Regions from separate parts of the Lysinibacillus sp. A4 genome, predicted to be linked through region 1. Evidence: riboswitches for the same ligand, from Rfam matches in the RefSeq annotation. Region 1 holds a riboswitch; each other region holds the start of a gene.
The links. A riboswitch is a leader RNA that binds a small molecule or an ion and turns the genes downstream of it on or off. The one in region 1 is predicted to bind S-adenosylmethionine.
Positions count from the first base shown of each region.

Region 2: linked by a shared signal. The riboswitch ahead of metA (homoserine O-acetyltransferase MetA) and the one ahead of NY607_RS20285 (methionine ABC transporter ATP-binding protein) in region 1 are both predicted to bind S-adenosylmethionine.
Region 3: linked by a shared signal. The riboswitch ahead of NY607_RS16015 (cyclase family protein) and the one ahead of NY607_RS20285 (methionine ABC transporter ATP-binding protein) in region 1 are both predicted to bind S-adenosylmethionine.
Region 4: linked by a shared signal. The riboswitch ahead of metK (methionine adenosyltransferase) and the one ahead of NY607_RS20285 (methionine ABC transporter ATP-binding protein) in region 1 are both predicted to bind S-adenosylmethionine.

Region 1 covers NZ_JANWTB010000012.1:70,087-73,197, reverse strand. Annotated here, with positions in the region: gene NY607_RS20305 (arsenate reductase family protein) at 183-539, shown strand; gene gcvH (glycine cleavage system protein GcvH) at 621-1,001, shown strand; gene NY607_RS20295 (toprim domain-containing protein) at 1,093-1,434, shown strand; gene NY607_RS20290 (thioredoxin family protein) at 1,449-1,760, shown strand; SAM riboswitch class I at 1,817-1,920, shown strand; gene NY607_RS20285 (methionine ABC transporter ATP-binding protein) at 2,003-3,031, shown strand; gene NY607_RS20280 (methionine ABC transporter permease) at 3,021-3,111, shown strand, end outside.
Region 2 covers NZ_JANWTB010000004.1:65,596-68,706, reverse strand. Annotated here, with positions in the region: gene NY607_RS08845 (TrmB family transcriptional regulator) at 1-532, shown strand, start outside; gene NY607_RS08840 (hypothetical protein) at 555-941, shown strand; gene NY607_RS08835 (nucleotide excision repair endonuclease) at 996-1,367, opposite strand; SAM riboswitch class I at 1,571-1,682, shown strand; gene metA (homoserine O-acetyltransferase MetA) at 1,806-2,741, shown strand; gene NY607_RS08825 (GerAB/ArcD/ProY family transporter) at 2,781-3,111, opposite strand, start outside.
Region 3 covers NZ_JANWTB010000007.1:200,473-203,583, forward strand. Annotated here, with positions in the region: gene NY607_RS16005 (helix-turn-helix domain-containing protein) at 1-1,152, shown strand, start outside; gene NY607_RS16010 (YuzC family spore coat inner layer protein) at 1,267-1,671, shown strand; SAM riboswitch class I at 1,753-1,858, shown strand; gene NY607_RS16015 (cyclase family protein) at 1,948-2,685, shown strand; gene NY607_RS16020 (DedA family protein) at 2,716-3,111, opposite strand, start outside.
Region 4 covers NZ_JANWTB010000003.1:578,763-581,873, reverse strand. Annotated here, with positions in the region: gene pckA (phosphoenolpyruvate carboxykinase (ATP)) at 1-749, opposite strand, end outside; SAM riboswitch class I at 1,139-1,257, shown strand; gene metK (methionine adenosyltransferase) at 1,516-2,712, shown strand; gene NY607_RS08220 (gamma carbonic anhydrase) at 2,892-3,111, opposite strand, start outside.

The DNA of each region.
Region 1 (3,111 bases):
GTGCAAATTTAACCTAGCTATCTGCAAAAGATAGCTAGGTTTTTTTATATGAGATGGATAATCGTAAAAGGAGCGGATAAATTTGCACAACTGGTGGATAAACTTACAAAAAAGAGTGAAGTTCACCATTGAAAACAACTATGATGGTATACTACAGAAAAAGACAGAAGAGGAGCATTGTAATGACGATTCAATTTTTCCATTATCCGAAATGTACAACATGTAAAAAGGCACAGAAGTGGTTAAATGAGCATGAGGTTGCCTATGAAGAGGTACATATCGCAGAGCAACCTCCCACTAAAGAAGAATTAACAGCTATTTGGCAAGCTAGTGGACAGCCTTTGAAGAAATTTTTTAATACCTCAGGCATGAAATATCGTGAGCTTGGCTTAAAGGACAAGTTAGCGGAAATGACGGAGGATGAGCAGCTTGAGCTACTTGCTTCAGATGGCATGTTAATGAAACGTCCCATCGTGACAGATGGAAAAAAAGTTACTTTAGGTTTTAAAGAAGTAGATTTTGAGCAAGCTTGGAAATAACCGTATTAAACCTTGTATTTATAGGAGAAGTATGGCACACTGAAAGTGAATATATTACATATTTATGGAGGGGTTTTTTGCATGAGCACACCTAAAGACTTACGATACTCTGAAGAACATGAATGGGTAAAAGTAGAAGATGGAAAAGTACGTATTGGTATTACTCACTTCGCACAATCTGAATTAGGAGATATCGTATTCGTTGAGCTTCCACAAGTTGGCGACGAAATCAAAACAGATGATCCATTCGGTAGCGTAGAATCAGTAAAAACTGTTTCTGAATTATATGCACCAATCTCAGGTACTGTAGTGGAAGTAAATGCAGATTTAGAAGATAGCCCAGAATTCGTTAATGAATCACCATATGAAAAAGCATGGATGATCGTTGTTGAGCCTGCTGACGCATCAGAAGTTGAGAAACTAATGACAGCAGAGCAATACGAAGAAATGATCGCTGAATAAGACAAGCTATAATCGAAAAACGTCGGAAACTACCGGCGTTTTTTGTTATATAATGACTTATAAGTGGGGATCTCTAAATGGAGGTGGCGTAATGTTCGAGGGAAAATGCTTGATAGTAGAAGGACGCTCAGATAAGCTACAAATTGAGCCTATTTTGAATGAGAATGTTACAATACTATGTACGAATGGTACAATTGGTGTGCATCAATTAGAAGAACTACTGGATCCCTATGAGGGCTGTGAGCTATTTACTTTTTTTGATGCAGATACTTCTGGCGATAAGCTACGTGCATTAATGGACAGACATTATCCAGAAGCTGAGCATCTGCGCACAATGCCAACATATAAGGAAGTAGAAACGACACCAAGAAAAGTGCTAGCGATGATTTTACTGCGAGCACATTTTTCAATCCATAATGAATATATTTTGTAAGGTTGCGTGAGTAAATGGAAGAATGGTCAACAGAGCAGTGGGAAGCGGCTAAACAGTCAGGAGAGAAAACTGCATTTTATTTATATACACCGATGTGTGGAACATGTGCAGTGGCATCTAAAATGATGTCCATTATTGAACAATTACTGCCACAGCTACAAATTGGTAAAGCAAATATCAACTTTTTGGAACACATTGCTTATGAGCATCAAATTGAAAGTGTTCCATGTCTACTCATCAGTGATGGCGGAAAAGTGACAGAAAAGATTTATGCTTTTCAATCCGTACCATTTTTATATGAATTGTTAAAAAAATCAATTGACTGAACTTTACTAGCGTGGTAAAGTATCAAATATATTACTAAAACATTAAATATATCGAACTCTTATGAAGAGTGGCGGAGGGAAGTGCCCTATGAAGCCCGGCAACCATCACAATGTGAAAAGGTGCCAAATCACCCAAAGATTTTTCTTTGAAAGATGAGAGAACGGTTTAACGTATTATACGTGACCCCTTCTACTTGTCTGTGAGTGAAGGGGTTTTCTATATGAGAAAAGGAGTATTCGCTATGATCCAGCTTCAAAATATTACAAAGAAATACAAAACAGCAAATGGCGAATTAACGGCAGTCAAAGACGTCAACCTTACTATTAATAAAGGTGAAATTTTTGGCATTATTGGCTATAGTGGTGCTGGTAAAAGTACCATGATTCGTTTATTAAACGGTTTAGAGAAACCGACAGCAGGAACAGTAACGGTGAACAATCAAGAATTTTCATCGATAAAAGGGCAAAAGCTTAGAGCGGCTAGACAAAAGGTAAGTATGATTTTCCAGCATTTCAATTTACTTTGGTCTAGAACAGTTGCCGAAAATATTGCATTCCCTTTAGAAATCGCAGGCTTCCCAAAGGCTCAACGTGAAGCACGTGTGAAGGAATTAATTGCCCTTGTAGGCTTAGAAGGGCGCGATAAGGCATATCCATCCCAGCTTTCTGGTGGACAAAAGCAGCGTGTAGGAATTGCACGCGCATTAGCGAATAATCCAGAGGTTTTACTATGTGATGAGGCGACATCGGCACTCGATCCTGAAACAACGGATGCTATTCTTGATTTACTCGTTGATATAAATGAACGCTTAGGCTTAACTATCGTCCTGATTACCCACGAAATGCATGTCATTCGCAAAATTTGTCATCGTGTAGCAGTGATGGAGGCAGGCGAAATTGTGGAACGTGGTGAGGTATTGCAAGTCTTCCAAGCCCCACAGGCGGCTATTACTAAGAAGTTTGTATCTCAAATTACAGACACTAAGGAAACACAGGATACGGTAGCACAAATTAAAACAAACTATCCAACTGGACAACTTGTCAAACTTATTTTTGTTGGTGAAAAAACAGAACAGCCAGTCATCTCACATCTTGTGAAACAATTTGATGTAGAAGTAAGTATTGTTCACGGAAATATTTCACAAACAAAAAATGGTGCATATGGTACATTGATTGTGCAAATTGATGGCTCTCAGAAAAACGTCACTGAAGCCCTTCGTTATTTAAATACAGTGGAAGTACAGACGGAGGTGATTGAAAATGCTAACTAATCTCTTTCCGAATGTAGACTGGGAAAATATGTGGCAAGCTACGTATGAAACTTTATACATGACAGCTATATCAACGGTTG
Region 2 (3,111 bases), on a different contig from region 1:
GCGCTGGGAGTCGAATTTTACGTCTATAAGCGGGAAATTAGAGAAATTAGAGGAAAAAGTACAGGAAGCTGAGCCTAAAGTGGTTATGCTGAAGGGCAAGGAATCCATTATCAACTATTGTCAGTCACTTCTAAAGAAGGCGAAGAAAAAAGTGATGCTGTCGATGTGGGAAGATATGTATGATGCCTTACGTGAAGATTTGCAAGAGGTGGCGCTGCATGTTCCTGTTCATGGCATTACGTTGTATGTAGGAGAGCATCTCGCCTCAATTGACCAGCATAGAGCCACACATTATACAAAAAAAGCATCTACACCGCATTGGTTTATCTTATCGATAGATGGTCAGGAAATGATTTATGGTCATTCTCCATCTACCCAAGAGACGGCCTTTATCACCAATGATCCGGTTCATATTTATTTGTTAGAGGATTATATATGGCATGATGTGCTCATCAATCGGTTAGTAAAACGTGATGACCAGGAGTTAGAAGACTGGATTGCTAAGGAACGTAAAGCTTTTTTCTTAGAATAGTCGTATAAGGAAGGGGAGTTACTTGAAAAAATTCGTGTTGCTAGGTTTAATAAGCCTACTAATGCTAGGAGCCTGTAATGCTACACCACCTACCGATCCACCAACGATTCATGAGCTAACGGTTGTCCCAGATAATGTCCAAAAAAATATCGTTTCTAATGACAGAATACAACTATTGCATGAAAAGGATGCTCCATATTACCTTGTTTATTATTCAAAAGGGAATGTATTGGCAAGTATTACAGCTGAGGGAAATAGGCTTATTATCCAGTTAGAAGAAGGCAGCGATCAAAGGAAAGAGGCTCAACCCTATGTTTTTAAAGTCACCGTCAAGAATCCTGAGCTGGATACCATTGATTTGCGAATTAACGGTCAGAGTACGCCAATTGATCGTATGACCATTATGTGATAAAAGAAACCGAAATCCCTTTAGAAATGAGATTTCGGTTTCTTTACGTGATGTCTAATAAAAGACTTTGTCTACGTTATATTTAGAGCGGAAAGTATTAATCGCATATGTTTCGTAAATTTCACGTTCCATTGGATCTTCTACTTCATAGACTTCAATTTTGAACACTTCATCACGATGGTTTTTCATCGGAGATACATTATCCTCGAAATGTTTTTTAATACGTTGACGAATTTTACGTGCTTTCCCAACAAACAATAGCTCATTCTTGTCATTATAGAATAAGAAAATGCCGCCTTTATCTCGTGTGATTTTATGGAAGTCAATAAAACCAAAGTAAGGTGTGATCGGCACATCACCTGGTTTTAAATCTTGTTCACGTTGACGGATTACTAGATCTGGTTTTGGAAATTCAATTTTAATCAAACTATTCACGTTCCTCTCTCTTACTAAAAGTATATGGTAACATAATTACGGCATGTTTACCATAAATTTTAAATGTAGAAACCCCACAGATAGCAAGCTTAGTGTACATCAAATGACCGAGAAACATGCGCGTGAATCACAAAATATTCTATGAATTATTGATATTCTAACTAGTTCGTGTTACAATTCAAGATAATTAAATAATCTTATCAAGAGAAGCTGAGGGATTTGGCCCGATGACGCTTCAGCAACCTCTAACAATTGTTAGAAAGGTGCTAATTCCAGCAAAGGATTTTTTCCTTTGAGAGATAAGAGTGGACGTGAAAAAAATCCTTCTCATTCTATCTCGTATGGAATGAGGAGGATTTTTTAATTTCGTTGCATCCTACGCAAGCAAGATTTGCTAAAAGAGAGTGATTATAGAGAGGGGAAAGCAAGATGCCAATTAATATTCCGAAAAATTTACCAGCTGGAGAACATTTACGTGAGGAAAAAATCTTCGTCATGGAAGAAGATCGTGCGAAAACACAGCAAATCCGTCCATTAAATATATTAATATTAAATTTAATGCCTGAAAAAGAAAAAACAGAGCTCCAATTATTACGTTTATTGGGGAATACACCATTACAAGTCAATATTACCTTTTTGAATACAGCCACACACGAGTCTAAAAATGTGAGTAAATCCCATTTGCAGCTTTTCTACACAACGTTCAATCAGATTCGACACCGACGCTATGATGGTATGATTATAACTGGTGCGCCAGTAGAAAAAATGGCTTTTGAAGAGGTCAACTATTGGCAGGAAATTTCAGAAATTATGGATTGGTCTAAAAAGAATGTGACATCCGTGCTACATATATGTTGGGGGGCACAGGCTGCATTGTATCATCATTATGGCATTGGGAAGGTTGAGCTTTCTGCTAAATGCTCAGGCGTCTATTCCCATGTGATTACAGATTTAACTGTAGATTTGGTACGTGGCTTTAGTGATTTATTTACTGCGCCCCATTCACGCTATACATCTGTTTCGATTGACGAGGTTCGCAATCATCCAGATCTACGATTATTATCCTATTCAGAGGATGCTGGGGTATTTATTGTACAATCAAAAGATAATAAAAATATTATGATTACGGGGCATCTAGAGTATGATGCGACAACGCTAGCCGATGAATATAGTCGCGATGTGGCGAAGGGCATAGATATCGCCGTTCCTGTAAACTACTTCCCGAATGACGATCCGACACAAGTGCCGATGAATACATGGCGTGCCCATACGCATCTATTATTCTCTAACTGGTTGAACTACTATGTTTACCAAGAAACACCATATGAATGGGATTTTGTAGATGAAATCGAATATCATATTTAATTAATAAAAAGTCTAATTTCTTTTCTAGCTTAGAAGAAATTAGACTTTTTGATTGTCATTTTCTGTTTCCTGCTGAGGTGTTTCGTTATTTTGAGCCTTGGATTTACGATTGCGAATAACTACTACAATCAGCAAAAGTATGGGTAATAAAATGGTGAAAATAAAGGAAAAAATTGGCCAAATTTCATTATTATAATTAGTAGAATGCACAATATCTGGATGAACAATTTGAGAAAGTCCAATGACAATTATACCCATCGGTATAATAAGCGGACGATGATCCTTAATCTTCAAAATTTGTGCGAGGCCAACAACGGTCGTATAGAAATACATAAATGTACGAATATATATAGACGTAATCCACATAAAT
Region 3 (3,111 bases), on a different contig from region 1:
TTATTACTCTTACATCAAACCATACCCGAGCAGATGCAAAAGAATGATCGACAATCTGTTGAGCAGTCCATTAACCATTTACATAAACATTTTGAAAAAGAGTGGACGGTTGAGCAGCTAGCACAGCTAGCTGACGTACCAAGATGGAATTATACGCGCATTTTTAAAGATATTACGGGACAAATTCCTCTTCACTATTTAACTAAACTTCGTATTGAAAAAGCTAAGCAATTATTAATGACAACAAATGATCGAGTATTTGAAATTAGCCAGTCTGTCGGATTTAATAATGAGTATTATTTCAATCGTCGTTTTAAAGAACATATTGGCATCTCTCCAGGACAATATCGAAGAAATCAAAGCAGCCATATACGTGTATTTGCACCATTCTTAGAAGATTTCTTTGTTGCGCTTGGGATTACGCCAATTGCTCAATTCAGTCATTCAAAATGGGGGAAACAAGACTATTTAGGTCTACAGAAAGTGCCAGATATCGATGTACAAAATAGAGAAATGGATCGACTCTTTTACTATAAGCCAACTTTAATTATGTTAGATTCTGGTGTAGAGCGTTGGGAATCCTTTCAGCACTTAGATGAAGTAGCCCCCGTCTGCCATCTTTCACACCCTGGAGAGAATTGGCAATCTACTTTATTTAAAATTGCAGATCTAACAGGAAAAACCTCCTTGATGCAAGACGTAATCCTACAATATGAAGATAAAGTACAACAAGCAAAAGGAATTCTTAGCAAATCTGTTTATGGGCAAAGTGTAGCATTTCTCCGTATTTCAGCCATTGGCATTACTCTATACGCGGGTCCTGAATGTGGCTATACGGGCCCCATTTTATATCGTGACTTAGGTTTAATGCCACATTCACTAGTATGGAGTATTCCGCACAATCAACGTAAAGCACAACTGACATTTGCTCAATTGTTGCAATTAGATGCTGATCATTTATTTATTACCTTTGATAAACAACATTCCATTTATGAAAATGAGGAACGTGCTATTTTAAAAACTCCTACTTGGAAAAACCTAGCTGCCGTTAAAAGCAACTGTGTCTATGAAGTAGACTTTTTAACATGGATGAATTATGGCATTTTATCACATAGTAAAAAAATTGATGATGTCTTAAATGTACTTGGCTAAAAGGAAGCTTACTTTAGCTTCCTTTTTAAATGATTAGGACAAACATTGCACTGCTAATAACACCGAAAGCCGTTTTGCTACATAAGATAGGATATCAGTTATAGGATAGGAGGAATGACCTTGTATTACAATCCTTATCCGTATTTTGTGCATCCCTATCATTATCCAACATCGCCTATCGCTAATCATTTTGCCATTAGACCCTTTTCGCAACATCTAGCAATGCCGACCAATAATCCTTTTCCACCTGTCGATACACACAAATTAAAAGCTTCAGCATCACGGATAAAGGCAATGATGCAGCAAGCCCAATTACTTACGGATAAAATAGATAGCTCCCAACAATTCGCACATGATTTAATGAATGCTGCTCAACTTTCAAATAAAACAGAGGTTGAAAAATTAATCACATCAACAGGCATTAAGATGAAATTTGAAACAAACTATACACCAGACAGTTTTAGAATACGTCTTATTGATAATGATTGTTGTGGAGTCACCTTAAATTTGAATTGGTGAAAATTCCTAGTGAACTTGTAAACTATAAAAAACTATGCTAAAGTGTTTGTATTGTTATTTCTGAAAATTCTTATATTACTTTTCTTATCAAGAGAGACGGAGGGATTGGCCCGATGAAGTCTCAGCAACCAGCTAACAGTATGGTGCTAATTCCAATTGGCAAAATGATCAGCCTTGAAGATGAGAAGAAGAACTACCGTTGTTGCAGCAGGAGTCCTCTTCTATTAGGGGACTCCTTTTTATTTACAACTATTTTTACAGAAAGCAGGGAAATCGATGTCTAATGAACTTTTACAAGCATTGCAATTATTAAAATCGAAACAGTGGGTTGACTTAACACATACATTCGGCCCTAATTCACCACATTTTTTTATGTTTGAGGACGCTAAATTTGAAACGTTATTTTCTCATAAGGACGGTTTCTTCGCTCAACAATTCACGTTCCCTGGTCAATATGGCACACATATCGACCCACCCATTCATTTTGTGCGAGATACTCGCTACTTAGAAGAATTAGAACTAAAAGAGCTTGTTCTTCCCCTTGTTGTTATTGATAAATCACAAGAGGCTGCGAGCAACCATGATTTTTCATTAAGTGTTGAAGATATTCTTGATTTTGAGGACAAGCATGGAGAAATTGAAGCAGGAACTTTTGTAGCATTACGCACAGATTGGAGTAAGCGCTGGCCAGATAAAGAGGCTTTCAGTAATAAGGATGCAGATGGACATAACCATATCCCTGGCTGGGGTTTAGAAGCTTTACAGTTTTTACTAAAAGAACGCAAGGTAAGCGCAATTGGTCATGAAACTTTCGATACGGACTCTGCTGCTGATTTTCGTAAAAATGGCAAGCTAGATGGCGAATATTTTGTACTTGACCAAGACACCTATCAAATTGAGCTAATGACGAATTTGGACAAGCTACCTGCGAAAGGCGCTATCATCTTCAATATCGTACCTAAGCCAGAAAAAGCATCTGGCTTCCCTGTGCGCTCATTTGCTATTTTGCCATAACTTAAAAGTCGGTATAGCGTATACCGACTTTTATGTTTGTCCATTTCTTTTTTTGAATAGAAAGTAAACAATGAGCATCCCTACAATAAATAAAAGGATAAGATAGATACTATAATGAGTCAGATAGTATCCAACAAATCGCCATTTCTCTCCAAGCATCTTTCCTAATGATATAAATGTGAACGTCCAGATAAATGCCCCTGTATAGGCAAAAAGCGCAAACTTTCTATAAGGATAATTATTAATAGCCGCAATATACGCTGTCAAATGACGTACCCCGGGGATAAAATAGCCAATTAATAATAGGGTAGGTCCTATTTTTGTAAACATCTTTTTCGTAAAGTCAATTTTTTGCTCTGTAATATGAATTTTAGGCCCATATTTCTGCAATAACGGTAAGCCAAAACGATAACCAATATAGTAACT
Region 4 (3,111 bases), on a different contig from region 1:
AGCTTACGATCAGGATCAGCTGATAACGTCGTTTTACCAGTACCAGATAGACCGAAGAATAACGCTACATCGCCAGCTTCACCAACGTTTGCTGAGCAGTGCATTGAAAGAATACCTTGTTGTGGTAATAAGTAGTTCATGATACCAAAGATAGATTTTTTCATTTCACCAGCATATTCTGTACCACCAATTAAAATAATTTTCTTTTCAAGTGATACGATGATGAATGTTTCAGAAGCAGTACCATCAACCGCAGGATCTGCTTTAAAGTTAGGAGCTGAGATGACAGTGAAGTCAGCAACATGAGAAGCTAATTCATCTGCTGTTGGACGGATAAATAATTGATGAGCAAAAAGATTGTGCCATGCGTATTCATTAATAACTTGAATGCTTAATTGTGAATCTTTGTCAGCACCTGCAAAGCCTTTGAATACGAATAACTCGTCACGTTCTTTTAAATATTTTATTACTTTTACATATAGGTTATCGAACACTTCAGAAGAAATCGGTTGGTTGACTTTACCCCAGTCAATTTGATCTTTTGTGCTTTCTTCTTCTACCGTATATTTATCTTTAGGTGAACGACCAGTGTATTTGCCAGTTTCTGCACGAACTGCGCCATCTACTGTTAACATTGCTTCACCACGAGATGTAGCTTTTTCTGCTAATTGTGGTACTGAAAGTTGAACATTAATGTTACCGCCGTTTAATAATTCCTTCAGTTCGTTTGCAATTTCTACTGAATTCATCGATTAAATACCATCCTTTTTTATAGTATTCCCTTGATTTAGAGGGATTTTTTCTTAATTTCAAAAATAGTATAACACAATTGCTTAAATAATCTATACTAATTAAGAAATTATTTTAGAGTTTTTACCACTTTTCAATAAACTGACAAAAAATAATGTTTTTCGAGTAGAATACCATCAATCCTACTGTAATTAGGCACGAAAATTGAGCCACACATATGTTACCACAAGTAGCTAGGTATGTTGTAGGGATTAATTTGCTTCTATTTACATCATCATCCAAGTATGAAAAGTTTTTGTGTAATAAGTTCTTTCCTTTCTATACAGTAATACATAAGAAAATATTTGACAACGTTCGACCTTTTCAGTAACATGAGATTGAACGGATACTCTTATCCCGAGCTGGTGGAGGGTCAGGCCCTGTGAAACCCGGCAACCTGCATGAACTATTTCACGACATGCGTTGGTGCCAACCTGATGCAAGGGAACATCCCTTGAACGATAAGAGTGAAAGGTTACGCAGTCATTATTCCTTTCCTCATGTAAAGTAACGTGAGAAAAGGATTTTTTTATTGTTAAAAATCAATGTAAAGGTAAGTATATGTAGTTCTTTCCTTATTATAATGACGGATCTTTCGAAATCCTCGTGTTAAAAGCAGCAGTAACGGCTTGAGAGTTCAATCCTTAGGAGCGGACTTGACATGGGTAATGAGTACCGTATTCATACACAACTACTTATTGTAAGAGTATTTAGGAGGAAAACCAAATGACAAACCGTCGACTGTTTACATCAGAGAGTGTAACAGAAGGACATCCAGATAAGATTTGTGACCAAATCTCGGATGCCATTTTAGATGCTATTTTAGCAGAAGATCCAAATGCACGTGTAGCGTGTGAAACAACTGTAACAACAGGATTAGTATTAGTAGCAGGAGAAATTACTACTTCTACTTATGTGGATATTAAAGGTATTGTTCGTGACACTGTAGCTGAAATTGGCTATACACGAGGTAAATATGGCTTTGATGCAGAGAACTTAGCGGTGCTTGTGGCAATTGGCGAACAATCACCTGATATTGCCCAAGGTGTTGATCAGGCATTAGAGGCACGTGAAGGCTCTATGACAGATGCTGACATAGAAGCAATTGGTGCTGGTGACCAAGGCTTAATGTTTGGCTATGCATGTAATGAAACACCAGAGCTAATGCCATTACCAATTAGCTTGGCACACAAATTAGCACGCCGTTTAACAGAAGTACGTAAATCAGGGGAACTTGCCTATTTGCGTCCTGATGGTAAAACGCAAGTAACGATTGAATATGATGACAATAATGTACCGGTTCGCGTGGATACAATTGTTATTTCAACACAGCATGATGAAGAAGCAACACTTGAACAAATTCAAGCAGATTTAAAAGAATTTGTTATTGCACCAGTTGTACCGAGTGAATTATTAGATGCTAATACGAAATACTTCATCAATCCAACTGGCCGTTTTGTAATTGGTGGGCCAAAAGGTGATGCTGGATTAACAGGGCGTAAAATCATTGTTGATACATACGGTGGTTATGCACGTCACGGTGGTGGTGCCTTCTCAGGTAAGGATGCAACCAAGGTAGACCGTTCGGCGGCATATGCAGCACGTTATGTAGCGAAAAACATCGTAGCAGCTGGCTTAGCAGAGCGTGCTGAAGTGCAACTTGCCTATGCGATTGGCGTTGCTCAGCCTGTTTCCATTGCTGTCGATACATTTGGCACAGGTAGAGTGAAAGAAAGCGAAATCGTTGAATGGGTACGCGAGCTATTCGATCTACGCCCAGCAGGTATCATTAAAATGCTTGATCTTCGTCGTCCAATTTATAAACAAACTGCTGCGTATGGACATTTTGGTCGTACAGATTTAAATGTACCATGGGAGCAAATTGATAAAGCAGACGCGCTACGAGAAAAAGCACGTTTATAAACTATTGAACTAAAGTAATGAAGTCATTAGAAAATTATTCTGATGTATTAATAAGCAAAGGGGCAACATTGCTCCTTTTGTTTTTTTTACAAAAATACCTCGCTAGGATTCGTGAACATATTCGGTACACGAAAACGCGAGGGATTTTTTCGTTAGTATTGATTTTTTGTGTAGGTTATTTATTTCTGAAGTGATTTATAATATTGACCTTTTTCTGCGTATTCTCGTACGATGCGTTCCATATCCTCTTTATCTTCAGCATTTAATTCTCGGACAACTTTTGCTGGACGACCTAATGCTAAACTATTTGGAGGAATGACTTTACCAGGAGGTACTAGGCTTCCAGCTCCAATAAATGCACCTTCTCCAATCTCAGCTCCGTCTAAAATAATGGATCCC